3 regions of the Stenotrophomonas sp. 21LCFQ19 genome follow, and region 2 is predicted to be linked to each of the others. Evidence: predicted binding sites of a transcription regulator. Region 2 holds the regulator's gene; each other region holds the start of a gene.

Region 1 (4,459 bases), 120 kb from region 2:
GCGGTAACGAAGGCCTGCACCGCTGTCTTCAGCGGTTCGTTGTTCTGGGTGATGGTCAACGCAGTGGTGGTGCCTACCTCGGCCTTGGTCAGTTCCAGGGTCACGCCGGCGATGATGTCGCTGATGCTGTTGCTGCTGGATTCGCGGTCAAAGCCGTCCACGCGCACGTGCGCGTTGGTCGGGGGGCTGATCTGCGACATGCCACCGCTGCTGCCGTCCCAGGTCAGCGCGGAAAGGCCGCCGTTGCCACCGCTGGCGGTGACCGTCAACGCACCTTCGGTACCTGCATTGACGGCATTGAGCACCAGGTGCTGGCCATCGTTGGCGGTGATGACGGTGGCATTAACACCCTTGCCACCAGCTGCGCTGTTGATGGCGGCGGCGATGCTGGCCAGGTTGCTGCCCGGCGCGATATCGACCGAGATGGAATCTTCCTCGCCCCAGGCGATCGACAGCTTGCCGTCGCCCACCACGGTGTCGGCTGCAAATGCGCCGGAACTGAGCTTCTGCGGCTGCGCCAGGCTGAGCACTTCGATGTTGTACGTGCCGGCGGCAGCCAAGGTCTTGCCGGTGGAGGGGTCGGTGACGATGGTGGCGGAGAAGCCGCTCTTCTCCGGCACCGAGGTTTTGTAGGCGCGCAGATCGGCGGCCTTGCCCATGGCGTCCATCGCCGTCTGCAAGCTGCTCAGCGAGCTCTTGATGTTGCCCAGCGCCGAGAGTTTGGCGGTGGCCGCGGTTCCCTGGGTGTTGATGCGGTTGGCTGCCGGTGCGCGTTCAGCGGCGACCAGCTGCGCAACGATGGTGGGAATGTCCAAGCCAGAGCCAATGGTGGACAGGGAAGACGTAGCCATGGGTTTTCCTCTTTCGGCGAGGGGGTGCAACTGCAGCTGCCACCCCGGATATCGGCACGCGGCGGCATAGCTTTAGCCGCGTGGTTGCGCAGTCATCTGCAAGCGGCGTGCCAGCGCGTTCTGGTGCTCACGCAGGGCAGGCCATGGCGCGTCCTGCCAAGGCGGAGGTGGCTGGTCCTTGATAGCGCTCGATCGAGTTGCCCAGGTGCCGGCTTCGGTGCCGTACTCCTGGCGCTGGGGGTTTACTGGATCCATAACGAACAGGCCCCGCCATTGCGGGCGGGGCCTGTGCCACGGCGGCGTTTTCACGCCGACGTGGAGAGTGTTGCTTGCTGGATCAGCGCAGCAGGCTCAGCACGTTCTGGCTGGTCTGGTTGGCCTGGGCCAGCATGGCGGTACCGGCCTGCTGCAGGATCTGCGTGCGGGTCAGCTCTGCCGTTTCCTTGGCGTAGTCGGTGTCACGAATACGGCTGCGGGCCGACGACATGTTTTCCGAGGAGGTGTTCAGGTTGGCAACCACCGAGGTGAAGCGGTTCTGCACGGCACCCAGGTCGGCACGTGCCGAGTTGATGGTGCTCAGGGCCGCGTCCATTGCGTTCAGCGCGTTGTCGGCGCCGGCGGTGGTGGAGATGTCCAGGTCAGCGAAGCCGGTGGCTGCTGCTCCGCCGGCCCAAGCGCTGCCAACGGCCCCGCCAGCAGTGTCGCCAGTGGTCAGGCCCGTCTGCTTCAGCACATCCGCCGCCGTGCCGGAGACCTTGAAATCGCCCAGCGAAGAAGACAAAGCCAGCTGGCCGTTCTTGTCCAGCGATGCGCTGACGCCCGTGTTGTAGCTCTGGTTGTTGATCGCCTTGACCAGGTCGCTGGCACGCTGTGCGGTGCTGCCTGCAGCGCCGAAGTTGATGGTGACTTCGCCCTTCTTGCCCGCCAGGGTGAAAGTGCCAGCATCGAAAGCGACGCTCTCGCCGCTGACCGAGACGCTGGCGAACTGGCTGCCTGCAGCCTTGACCGACAGTGCCTTCGCGCCATCGTCGGAGTTGTCAAGGGCGATCTTTCCTGCCGCGGCAGTGGCGACGGTGCCACCGGTCGCGGTGTTGATCAGGCCAGCAACCTTGGTGGCAACAGCCTGCTGAGTGGTGGCTGCGTCGGTAGCGTAGGCGGTGGCGGTCACGTTGACCGTTGTGCCGTTGATGTCGATGTTGAACCCAGCAACACCATTGGTGGTGTCCACAGCCAATGCGGTCAGATCGATTTCGCCAGTGCCACCGGCGGTTACGGTGCCGGTCGGTGCAACGGCCGAGGCGGCTGCCGCGGTATCAACCCGGTTCCAGTTGCCCAGGTCCTTGATATTGGCATTGGCAATCTGGGCAATGTCGATGGTCTGGCCCTGGTCGGCACCGATCTGGAACGACTGTGCCTGGAAGCTGCCGTCCAGCAGCTTGGTGCCGTTGAAGTTGGTCTGCTCGGACACGCGCTGGATTTCTGCCTTCAGCAGCTGCACTTCGGCGTTCAGGGCTTCACGGTCGGAAGGCGAGTTGGTGGCGTTGCGCGACTGCACCGACAGCTCACGGATACGCTGCAGGTTGTTGCCGATTTCGGTCAGCGCGCCTTCGGCGGTCTGCGCCATCGAGATGCCGTCGTTGGCGTTGCGGGCAGCCTGGTCCATACCGCGGATCTGGGTGCTGAAACGCTCGGAGATCGCCAGACCGGCGGCGTCGTCCTTGGCGCTGTTGATGCGCAGGCCCGAGGACAGGCGCTGGATCGAGGTGGCCAGGCTGGAGCCGCTGGTGCCCAGGTTACGCTGAGCATTGAGCGACATGATGTTGGTGTTGATGACTTGTGCCATGATTCGAGCTTCCTATGTGGCGTTGGGTCCGGCACATCACCTGGCCGGTACTGGGTGCAGTGGGCGGGGGTAAGAAGAGCCTTAGCACCGCTGCTGATACCAATAACGGCAGCTTTTCCGGCAGCTTTAGCGCCTTGCTGCAAGTGATTCCAAAACCGCAAAACGCACAAGCCCCGGTTTCCCGGGGCTTGTGCGTTTTCGGTGCTCGCTCGGTGCCGAGCCATGCTCGGCAGGGGCATTGCCAGTGAAGCTCCTGCCGAGCATGGCTCGGCATTACAGCTGCGTTTGCTTACTTCAGCAGGCTCAACACGTTCTGCGGCGACTGGTTGGCCTGCGCCAGCATTGCCGTGCCCGCCTGCTGCAGGATCTGCGTGCGGGTCAGCTCAGCGGTTTCCTTGGCGTAGTCGGCATCGCGGATGCGGCTGCGTGCGGCCGACAGATTCTCCGAGGAGGTGTTGAGGTTGGCGATGGTCGAGGTGAAGCGGTTCTGCACTGCACCCAGATCGGCACGCGAGGAGTTGATCGACTGCAGCGCAGCGTCGATGGCGTTGAGTGCATTGTCAGCACCGGTAGCAGAGAGCACGTCCAGATCGGCGAAGCCGGTTTCAGCCGCGCCGGCCGCCCAGTCAGTCGTTGTTGCCGCCGTCAGGCCGGTCTGTGCGGTCAACGATGCGCCGCCAGCAATCGTGAACTGGCCTGATGCCGAAGCCAGCTGCAGATTGCCGCTGGCATCCAACGAGGCGGTGACGCCGGTGTTGTAGCTCTGGTTGTTGACGGCCTTTACCAGATCGCTGGCGCGCTGTGAGGCGCCACCGGCTGCACTGAAGCTGATGGTCGCAGTGCCCTTGCTGCCGGTCAGGGTGAAGTTGCCAGCGGTGAAGGTGGCCGGGGTGCCGCCGACTTCAGTCTGGGCGCCGACCGTGCCGGTCAGGCCGCCGGAAATGGTGATCGGTGTGGCATTGGTGTTGCTCAGGCCGATATCGGTGCCGCTGACGCTGGCGGTAAGCCCTGCGATGTTGGTGCCGATTGCAGTGTTGACCGCGGTAGCCAAGCCGGCAGCGGTGGTGCGCGCCGCGTCAGCTGCCACGTTGATGGTGGTGCCGCCAACCTGGAAGGACAGCGCGGCAGCCGGATCAGCCACACCTGCAAGGCTCAAGGTGCTGGTGCCGGGGGTGGGCGTGCCTGCGACGTAACCGCCGTCAGCGGCGACGGCTGCTGCCGAGGCAGGTGTATCCACGCGGTTCCAGTTGCCCAGTTCCTTGATGTTGGCGTTGGCGATCTGCGCGATGTTGATCACCTGGCCCTGATCGGCACCCACCTGGAACGCCTGGTTCTGGAAGCTGCCATCCAGCAATGCGGTGCCGTTGAAGTTGGTCTGCTCGGCGACGCGCTGGATTTCGGCCTTCAGTAGCTGCACTTCGGCGTCCAGTGCGGCGCGGTCGGAAGGCGAGTTGGTCGCATTGCGCGACTGCACTGCCAGCTCACGGATGCGTTGCAGGTTGTTGCTGATCTCGCCCAGGGCGCCTTCAGCGGTCTGCGACAGCGAGATGCCATCGTTGGCGTTGCGGGCGGCCTGGTCCATGCCGCGGATCTGGGTGCTGAAACGCTCGGAAATCGCCAGGCCGGCGGCGTCGTCCTTGGCGCTGTTGATACGCAGGCCCGAGGACAGGCGCTGGATCGAAGTAGCCAGGCTGGAGCCGCTGGTGTTCAAATTCCGCTGAGCGTTCAGCGACATGATGTTGGTGTTGATGATCTGTGCCATGGG
Region 2 (4,459 bases):
TGCACGGTCGAGCTCTTCGTCCTTGAGGCGCATGCGCAAGGTCTTGAGCCGGTTGCGGGCCAGCACCAGTTCGCCGATCAGGTTGACGATGGCGTCCAGCCGCTTGGTGTCCACGCGCACGGTGTGCTCGGGTTCGGCGGCTTTTGCCGCTGCCGGTTTGGCGGCGCCGGCGGCAGCGCGGGGGGCTGCGGCCGGGGGCGCGGCTGGCCTGGGCTTGGCTGGCGCGGCGGGAACGGGCTGTACGGGAACGGCGCCAGGTGCGGCACCGCCATGCAGCTTGTCCAGCAGGGCTTCGAATTCGTCTTCGTCGATCAGGTCATCGCCGGCCTTTGCCGCTGCGACTGGCTGGGCACCGGGCGTACCGCTGCCGTGCAGTTCGTTGAGCAGGGCTTCGAACTCGTCTTCGCTGATCAGGTCGCTGTCACCGGCAGGCGCAGCGGCCGCTTGCACGACTGCGACCACGGGGGCGGCGCCAACATCGAACTGTGCGATCAGCGCAGCAGGTGCGTGCTCCGGTTCGGTGCCCGAGGAGACTGCGTCGAGCATGGCCTGCAGCCAATCCAGCGATTGCTGGGCGGCGTCGAAGTGATGTGCCAGCAGTTCGGCTTTGCCGGCCCGTGCCATGCCCAGGGTTTCTTCGGCGGCGTGGCACAGCTCCACCATCGGATGGATCGCCAGAAAACCGGCGCCACCTTTCAGCGTATGAAAGCCACGGAACACGGCGTTGAGCTGGTCGCTGTCGTGCGGTGCCTGTTCCAGCGTCACCAGCTGCTCGCCGAGGCGATCCAGGATCTCCTGCGCTTCGATGATGAAGTCGGCGGCGATGTCGTCGGCAAAAGCACTCATGCGTTACAGCCCCAGGTCCGAGAGCAGGTCGTCTGCGTCCACCTGCGACACGGCGTGGCGGTCCAGGCCATTGACGGCCGGGCCAGCCAGGCCCTGGTTGCGCGCTTCTTCTTCCGGCGGCGGCAGGCCGAGCGCGCCGAAACCTTCATGCACGCGACGGACGATGCCCACCACGCGGCGGATGATCTGCCCGGTCAGGTCCTGGTAGCTCTGGGTCAGCGCCACTTCGGTGAGGTTGTGGCGGATGCGTTCGAGGATTTCGCCCTGTTCGGCGTTCAACCCGTCCGCACGCAGGCGTTCGGTCAGCGCGCGGCATTCTTCGGCCAGATCGAGCGTGCGATGGGTGGCCTGCTCGGTCATCTGCACCACGTGGTCCAGGCGCGCGCAGGCGTCGTCCAGCTCACCGGCTTCGCTGGGCACGCTGGGCAGTTCGCCCAGCGCCTGGCCCAGTTCGCGTGCAAGCCTGCCCAGGCCGGACATCATCGGCTGCGTGCGCAGGGCGGCGAGTGCGTCGATTTCCCGACGCCAGCCAGCCTCATCGCCACTTTCCAATGCTGCCAGTGCGTCCTGCAGGCGCTGCACCAGGGCCGATTTGTCGCTCAATGCTTCCCCGGGCTGGTTCATCAGGCGCTCGCTGCCAGGCGTTCGAAGATCTTGCCGAGCTTCTCTTCCAGGGTCTGTGCGGTGAACGGCTTGATGATGTAGCCGTTCACGCCGCTCTGGGCGGCCTCGATGATCTGCTCGCGCTTGGCTTCGGCGGTAACCATCAGTACCGGCAAGGTCTTGAGCTTGGCATCGTTGCGGATCGCCTTGAGCAGCTCGATGCCGGTCATCACCGGCATGTTCCAGTCGGTGACGACGAAATCGAACGACTGCGTCTGCAGCATCGACAGCGCGGCATGCCCGTCCTCGGCTTCGGCGGTATTGGTGAAGCCCAGATCGCCGAGCAGGTTCTTGACGATGCGGCGCATCGTCGAGAAGTCGTCAACGATCAGGATGCGCATGTTCTTGTTCAAAAGACTTTCCTCTTCATGGTTCTTCGAGCCCGGCGTCGGCCGCCTCGAAAATCTTCAGTCGGCTACGCAGGCGCAGCGTGGCCTGGCCGTGGATCTGACAGACGCGGGATTCGCTCACGCCCAATACCGCGCCGATTTCCTTCAGGTTCAATTCCTGCTCGTAGTACAGCGACAGCACCAGCTGCTCGCGCTCGGGCAACTGGCCGATGGCCTTGCCGAGCTCGGCGCCGAACTGGCTGCGCTCCAATACCTGTTGCGGGTTGGGGCCGCCGGTGCTGGGGGTGTCCAGCTCGCCCTGGTCTTCGATCCGCGACTCCAGGCTCAAGACCTGGCCACGCGAGGCGTCTTCAACCAGTCGCATGTATTCGGGCAGCGGCAGCTCCATCGCTTCGGCCACTTCACTGGCGCTGGCCGCACGGCCGCTGCTCTGCTCAAGGCGGCGGATGGTGGCAGCGGCATCGCGGGCGCGGCGGTGCACCGAGCGCGGCACCCAGTCGCCACGGCGGATCTCGTCGATCATCGAGCCGCGGATGCGGATCGATGCGTAGGTTTCAAACGAAGCGCCCTGTTCGGCGTCATAGCTGCGCGAGGCCTCGATCAGGCCCATCATGCCGGCCTGGATCAGGTCATCGACCTCGACGCTGGCGGGCAGGCGCGCGGCCAGGTGGTGGGCGATGCGGCGTACCAGGTCGGCGTGGCGGGCAATGCAGTCATTGGCCGCGTTGCGCTGGACTTCACGGTATTGGGCGGCTGCATTGTTCATGCCTTCACCTTCTGCTGGATGATGCGTTCCAGGAAGAACTCAACGCCGCCGCGCGGGGCGGTTGGGGCTTGCCAGCGCGCGGTGCGACGGGCGATTTCGTTGATGGCCAGCGAGGCTGGCGCGGAAGGATAGAGCTTGACCACCGGCTGCTGGCGCTGCACCGACAGGCGCAGCCAGTCGTCCTGCGGTACGCAGCCCAGGTAGTTCAGGGAGACATCGATCAGGAACTTCTCGCAGACCCGCACCAGCTTTTCGTACAGGGCGCGGCCTTCGTTCGGGTCGCGGACCATATTGGCGACGACCTGGATGCGATCCACGCCGCGCTCGCGCGAGAGCACCTTGATCAGCGCGTAGGCATCGGTGATCGAGGCCGGCTCGTCGCAGACCACCACCACGGTGTCCTGGGCGGCCTGGCAGAAGGTCAGTACGCTGTCGGTGATGCCGGCGGCGGTGTCGATGATCATCACATCGAGCTCGCGCTCCAGCTCGGAGAAGACATTGACCAGGCCAACGTGCTCGGCCGGCTGCAGCTCGGCCATGTGCCGGCGACCGGAGGCGGCCGGCACCACCAGCACGCCGTTCGGGCCTTCGATGATGACTTCTTCCAGCGTGGCGCGTCCGGCGACCAGGTCGGCCAGGGTGTGCTTGGGCTGCAGGCCCAGCACCACGTCGATGTTGGCCAGGCCCAGGTCGGCGTCGAGCAGCAGGGTACGTTTGCCCATGCCTGCCAGTGCCACGGCCAGGTTGGCCGAGACATTGGTTTTACCTACACCGCCCTTGCCGCCAGTGACCGCGATGGTGCGTACCGGGCCGGCGGGTTCGTGCCGGGTTGCCGACAGCGGGAAGGTGTTGGTCAGCTTGGCGTACTCACGCGACTGCATTGTTCAACTCCGTGTTGCAGGGCATATCGGCCGCGCGGCGCAAATCTTCAAGGCGGAGTACAAGATTTGCGGCAGAGGCCCGATAAAGGTCTTCCGGGACGTCCTGGCCGTCGGTCACCCAGGTGATCGGCAGGCGGTGATCGACCGCCACCGACAGGGCAGAACCGAAGCGGCCGGTCTCGTCCAGCTTGGTCAGCACCACGCCCTGCGGGTTGGCGGCGCTGAAGCGGCGCACTACTTCGTCCATGTCCTGGAAGGCAGTGTTGGCGGGCAGTACCAGCAGGGTGCGGATCTGGCCGGCGGCGCGCAGCCACTGCAGCTGGGCGGTGAGGGCGCGGTCGCGCTGGCCCAGGCCGGCAGTGTCGATCAGCACCAGCTTGTAGTCGGCCAGCTTCTGCAGCAGCTGGTTGAGGTCGGTGCCGCTGTTGGCCTCATGCACGGCGATGCCGAGCTGGCGGCCGAAGCCGTACAGCTGCTCGCGGGCGCCGATGCGCTGGGTATCGGTGGTGACCAGGGCCACGTCGCGGGCGGCATGGGCTTCGGCGAAACGCGAGGCCAGCTTGGCGATGGTGGTGGTCTTGCCGGCACCGGTGGGGCCGACCAGGGCGATCACGCCGCCGGTTTCCATCGGGTCGACCGGGGCGATCGGCAGCTTCTTGGAGATAAGCCCCAGCATCAGGCCGCGGGCGCGGCTGGGATCGATGTCGGCCGGGATCTGGGTAGCGACGTCGCGGGCCAGGCCGGCGTCGAAGCCGTATTCGTCCATCAGGTCCAGCGCATTGGCGCGCACCGCGCTGCCACGCAGGCGTTCATCGGTGAAGCGGTTCATCTCGCGCTCGATCAGGTGGCGCATGCCGGCCACTTCCTGGCGCAGCTGGCTGAGCTGTTCGTCGTCGCGGGCGATGATCACCGGGCTGGTGGCGATCGGGTTGACCGGGGCAGTGCTGGCGACC
Region 3 (4,459 bases), 150 kb from region 2:
GCTTTGCCTTCTCCGCCGAACCGCTGCAGCACCACCCGCAGCAGGCGCTGGACACTGGCATCGTGCAGGCACTGTGGATGAGCCCGGTTGCCCTGCAGGCCGATATGGCGCGGCTGCGCAGCCCGCTGGTCTGGCATACGATTTCCGACTGGCTGGCCGGGCAGCGCTACCCGCTTTCGATCGTGCGACAGGTGGCACCGTGAGCAATCCCAACATCGTGGTGGGCGTCTCCGGCGGCGTGGACTCGTCGGTGGCAGCCCTCACCCTGGTTCAGCAAGGCCTGGATGTCGCCGGTCTGTTCATGCAGAACTGGGCCGACGATGGCAGCGGCCATTGCCGTGCCGAGGATGATCGCCGCGACGCCGTGGCGGTCTGTGGCCGGCTCGACATTCCGTTCCACTTCCGCGATTTCTCCAGCGAATATTGGCAGGGTGTGTTTGAGCATTTCCTGGCCGAATATGCGGCTGGCCGCACGCCCAACCCGGATGTGCTGTGCAACCGCGAGGTCAAGTTCAAGCACTTCCTGGACGCCGCGCGCGAGCTGGGCGCCGAGCGCATCGCCACCGGCCACTATGCCCAGGTCGATCACTCCGGCGGCCGCTGGCGCCTGCTGCGCGGCGCCGATCGCGGCAAGGACCAGAGCTACTTCCTGCACCAGCTGGGCCAGACCCAGCTGGCAGCCACCCTGTTCCCGATCGGGCACATGGAGAAGAGCGAGCTGCGCCGCATTGCCCGCGAGGCCGGCATGCCTACCCATGCCAAGAAGGATTCCACCGGCATCTGCTTCATTGGCGAGCGCGATTTCCGTGAGTTCCTTGGGCAGTACCTGCCGGCCCGCGAAGGCGAGATCCACGACCCCGACGGCCAGGTGATCGCCCGCCACCCCGGCGTGTTCTATTTCACCCTGGGCCAGCGCGAGGGCCTGAACATCGGCGGCGTGCGTGGGCGTCCGGCGGCGCCGTGGTTCGTGGTCGGCAAGGACGTAGCCCGCAATATCCTGTACGTCGACCAGGGCCATGACAGCCCCTGGCTGCAGTCCAACTGGCTGCGCAGCGAAACCATGCACTGGATTGCCGGTGCCCCACCCGCCCGTGAGTTCGATTGCACCGCGCAGACCCGCTACCGCCAACCGGACGAAGCCTGCACCGTGAAGGTACGTGATGACGGTACGCTGGACGTGCATTTCGCACGCCCGCAACGCGCCGTCACCCCCGGCCAGTCGCTGGTGTTGTACGACGGCATGGAATGCTTGGGCGGCGCGGTGATCGCCGCCACCGATGCACCCCTGGAGCGCCGTTTGGCCGCCCCTGTTTCCCCTTGAGAGATGACCATGACCTTTTCCATCGATGACCGCGTACTTGCCCTGGCTGGCATTGCCCAGGCCTTGCAGCAGGTCCGCCGCATCGCAGAAACCGGCCATTCGGAGAGCGCCGTGGTGCGTACCGCAATGGACAGCGTAATGCGTATTGATGCCAGCTCGCCCGCTGCCGTGTACGGCAGTGCCAACCAGGTGGAACCCGGCCTGCGCCTGCTGCGCGACTACTTCCGCAACCAGGGCAAGGACGACCTGCTGCCGCGGCTCGCGCTGTCGGTGATGCAGCTGGAACGTCGCTTCGTGCGTGAAGGCGCCACGATCGACAAGGTGGAAGCCGGCATCGAGCGCGCCGCCGGCATTGCCCGGGAGCGCGGCGACAGCTGCCACCCTGACGTACTGAGCGCGATGGGCGCGCTGTATGCGGACACCATCAGTCAGCTCAAGCCGAAGATCATGGTGCAGGGCAACCCGCATTACCTGGGCCAGGCGATGGTGGTGTCGGAGATCCGGGCGCTGTTGCTGGCAGCGGTACGCTCGGCGGTGCTGTGGCGCCAGCTTGGCGGCGCTTACTGGGATTTCCTGTTCTCGCGCAAGGCCATGCTCGAAGCCATCGAGCGCCGTCTGCGCTGATTTTCAAGGCCCGCAATCGCATGGGTTGCGGGCCTGCATCGCAAAACCTCCCGGGATTCACCTCAGTGGGCTAAAGACACCCTGCCCACTGCCGATACTGCATTCGTGACTCTCCCGAGAACGTCCATGTATTCACGTATTGCAATCCGTTTGGCAGCCCCGCTTGTCCTCACCCTTCTGGTTGTGGTCGCTGCCGCCCTGTCCTGGCCCTCCGCGGCCCTGTGGGCGATCCTGACCACCATGGTGCTGAGCTGGCTGGTGTTTGCCTGGTGGAGCGTGCATTCGCAAAGCCAGCGCTCGCCTGAGCACGCCAAGGTGCTGAAGGAGCAGGACCAGCTGCTCAACGAACTGCGCAGCTTTGTCAGCAACGAAATCGATGGTTCGCGCAGCGAGATCGAGCGCGCCCGCGAGCTGATCCGGCAGGCCGTCGGTGGCCTGGGCGGCAGCTTCGATGCGATGAGCCGCAAGTCGCGCCAGCAGAGCCAGGCATTGGCCCGCATCGTTGACCGCGCCGGTGATGAAGGTGGCGGCGGTGTCGACGTGGCCCGCTTCGCCCAGAATGCCAGCCACCAGATGGAACAGCTGGTGGAAGCACTTGAGCAGGTCAGCGGCCAGAGCAGCAACACCGTGCAGCACATCGACCAGATGGCGCAGCACCTGGATGGCATCTTCGCCCTGCTCGAAGACGTCAAGTCGATCGCCGACCAGACCAACCTGCTGGCCTTGAATGCCGCCATCGAAGCCGCGCGTGCCGGCGAAGCCGGTCGTGGCTTCGCCGTGGTGGCCGACGAGGTGCGCAACCTCTCCGAGCGCTCCACCACCTTCAACGAGCAGATCCGCAAGCTGGCCCACAGCTCCAAGGACGCGATTGCCAAGGTGCGTGAAACCGTCACCCACATGGCCTCACGTGACATGGACCGGTCCCGCGAAGCACGCCACGAAGCGGCCTCGATGCTGGACAGCGTTGCTGCCATCAATGCCTCGCTGGGTGATGGCATGCGCGAGATCTCCGAATGCGGCCGTGCCATCGACGGCAGCGTCGCCGAAGCCGTGCGCGCCCTGCAGTTCGAGGACATTGCCACCCAGGCCCTGGGCGGCGTGCACACCCATCTTGACCGCCTTGGCGCGATCAACCGCGAAGCCGTGGCGCTGCAGGAACTGCTGCATCGCAATGGTGGCGTCTTCGATGGCGAGATGGTCAGCGCGCTGCAGCGCACCGGCAACCGCCTGCGCGAAATGCGCGTGGAATGGGAACGCCCGCCGCACAAGCCGGTGTCCCAGCAGAGCATGGGCGCAGGCACGGTGGAGCTGTTCTGATTTCGCACTGCACCATCCCTGCACCCGAGCCCCGGCCCTTGGCCGGGGCTTTGCTGTTGCTGCAACCGCACTGATATATGCTGACATCCCGCTCCACCTCCAACAGCAACGCCGAGCCAGCATCGCAGGCTGATGACGCCATGCTTCCATCATCTACCTCCAGCGGCACCCCGCTGAGCCGACGCGAACAACTCGCGCGGCTTGAACAGCGTGCACAGCAGGAGCTGCTGGAACTGCGTGCACTGCGTGATCAAGACACGCCCCCCGGTCGGGCAGAAGAGACCGATTGGCTCACAAGCAGCATCGACTGGGACCTGTCCGTTCCCTGAGCCCCCCCCCAGCCGATCAACATGCGTGCACGCACAATTCCTTTTGTGGGAGCGGCGTAAGCCGCGAAACACGCATAGCATCGGATCAAGGCCTGCCAGCTTCGCGGCTTACGCCGCTCCCACATCCGACGATGAAACTTGCTCGGTCAGTGCAGAAGCAGTGGAGAATTGATGGCCTGCAGCCGTTGCCGGGTCACATATCCTCGCGCACCGCAGCTATCTTTGTAGGAGCGGCGTAAGCCGCGAAGCACGCATACGATCCGATCGAGACCTGCCAGCAACACCGGCTTCGCGGCTTACGCCGCTCCCACACCCGATGAACAAGCTTGCTCGGTTAGAGCACCAGCTTCGCGGCTTACGCCGCTCCCACACCCGATGAACAAGCTTGTTCGGTTAGAGCACCAGCTTCGCGGCTTACGCCGCTCCCGCAGGACGAAAAAACCCGACTGCGGATCAGGCAGCCGGGCTTGTATTTGTTCTTGCCGTCGATCAGTGGGTTGCGCTGATTGTCGTGATCGCGCCCAGGCCCGGCGACTCAAGCAACTCGCCCGGGCCGCTGCGCAGCCACTGCACCATCTCGCGCGGTCGCAATGGTCGCGAGAACAGATAGCCCTGCAGTTCGTCGCAGCCCTGCCGGATCAGCATCGTTGCTTCGGCAGGGGTTTCCACGCCCTCCGCCACCACCAGCATGCCCAGCGCGTGGCCCAGATGCACGATGGCCTGGGTAACCTCGGCGGTACCGACATCGTGCAACATGCCCTGCACGAAGCTGCGGTCGATCTTCAACCGCTGCACCGGGAATCGATTCAGATAATGCAGGTTGGAGAAACCGGTACCGAAGTCATCCACTGCAAGTGGAATGCCATGC

Evidence for each region. The regulator FliA, encoded in region 2, starts transcription of late flagellar genes. The targets are predictions, from matches to a motif close to TAAAGTTTNNCNNNCNNNGGCCGATAA.
Region 1: AC13FW_RS08745 (flagellin) is a predicted target of FliA. The motif match lies at 2,797-2,823, and genes of this name have one in related genera.
Region 3: AC13FW_RS08855 (methyl-accepting chemotaxis protein) is a predicted target of FliA. The motif match lies at 2,017-2,043, and genes of this name have one in related genera.

Annotation. Positions count from the first base shown of each region.
Region 1 is NZ_JBSPUF010000006.1:130,498-134,956, forward strand. Features, by position in the region: gene fliD (flagellar filament capping protein FliD) at 1-851, opposite strand, end outside; gene AC13FW_RS08745 (flagellin) at 1,189-2,694, opposite strand; gene AC13FW_RS08750 (flagellin) at 2,984-4,456, opposite strand.
Region 2 is NZ_JBSPUF010000006.1:9,858-14,316, forward strand. Features, by position in the region: gene AC13FW_RS08210 (chemotaxis protein CheA) at 1-846, opposite strand, end outside; gene AC13FW_RS08215 (protein phosphatase CheZ) at 850-1,470, opposite strand; gene cheY (chemotaxis response regulator CheY) at 1,470-1,862, opposite strand; gene AC13FW_RS08225 (RNA polymerase sigma factor FliA) at 1,876-2,625, opposite strand; gene AC13FW_RS08230 (MinD/ParA family ATP-binding protein) at 2,622-3,506, opposite strand; gene flhF (flagellar biosynthesis GTPase FlhF) at 3,493-4,459, opposite strand, start outside.
Region 3 is NZ_JBSPUF010000006.1:155,825-160,283, reverse strand. Features, by position in the region: gene AC13FW_RS08870 (NUDIX hydrolase) at 1-203, shown strand, start outside; gene mnmA (tRNA 2-thiouridine(34) synthase MnmA) at 200-1,321, shown strand; gene hflD (high frequency lysogenization protein HflD) at 1,331-1,945, shown strand; gene AC13FW_RS08855 (methyl-accepting chemotaxis protein) at 2,072-3,262, shown strand; gene AC13FW_RS08850 (hypothetical protein) at 3,340-3,591, shown strand; gene AC13FW_RS08845 (bifunctional diguanylate cyclase/phosphodiesterase) at 4,081-4,459, opposite strand, start outside.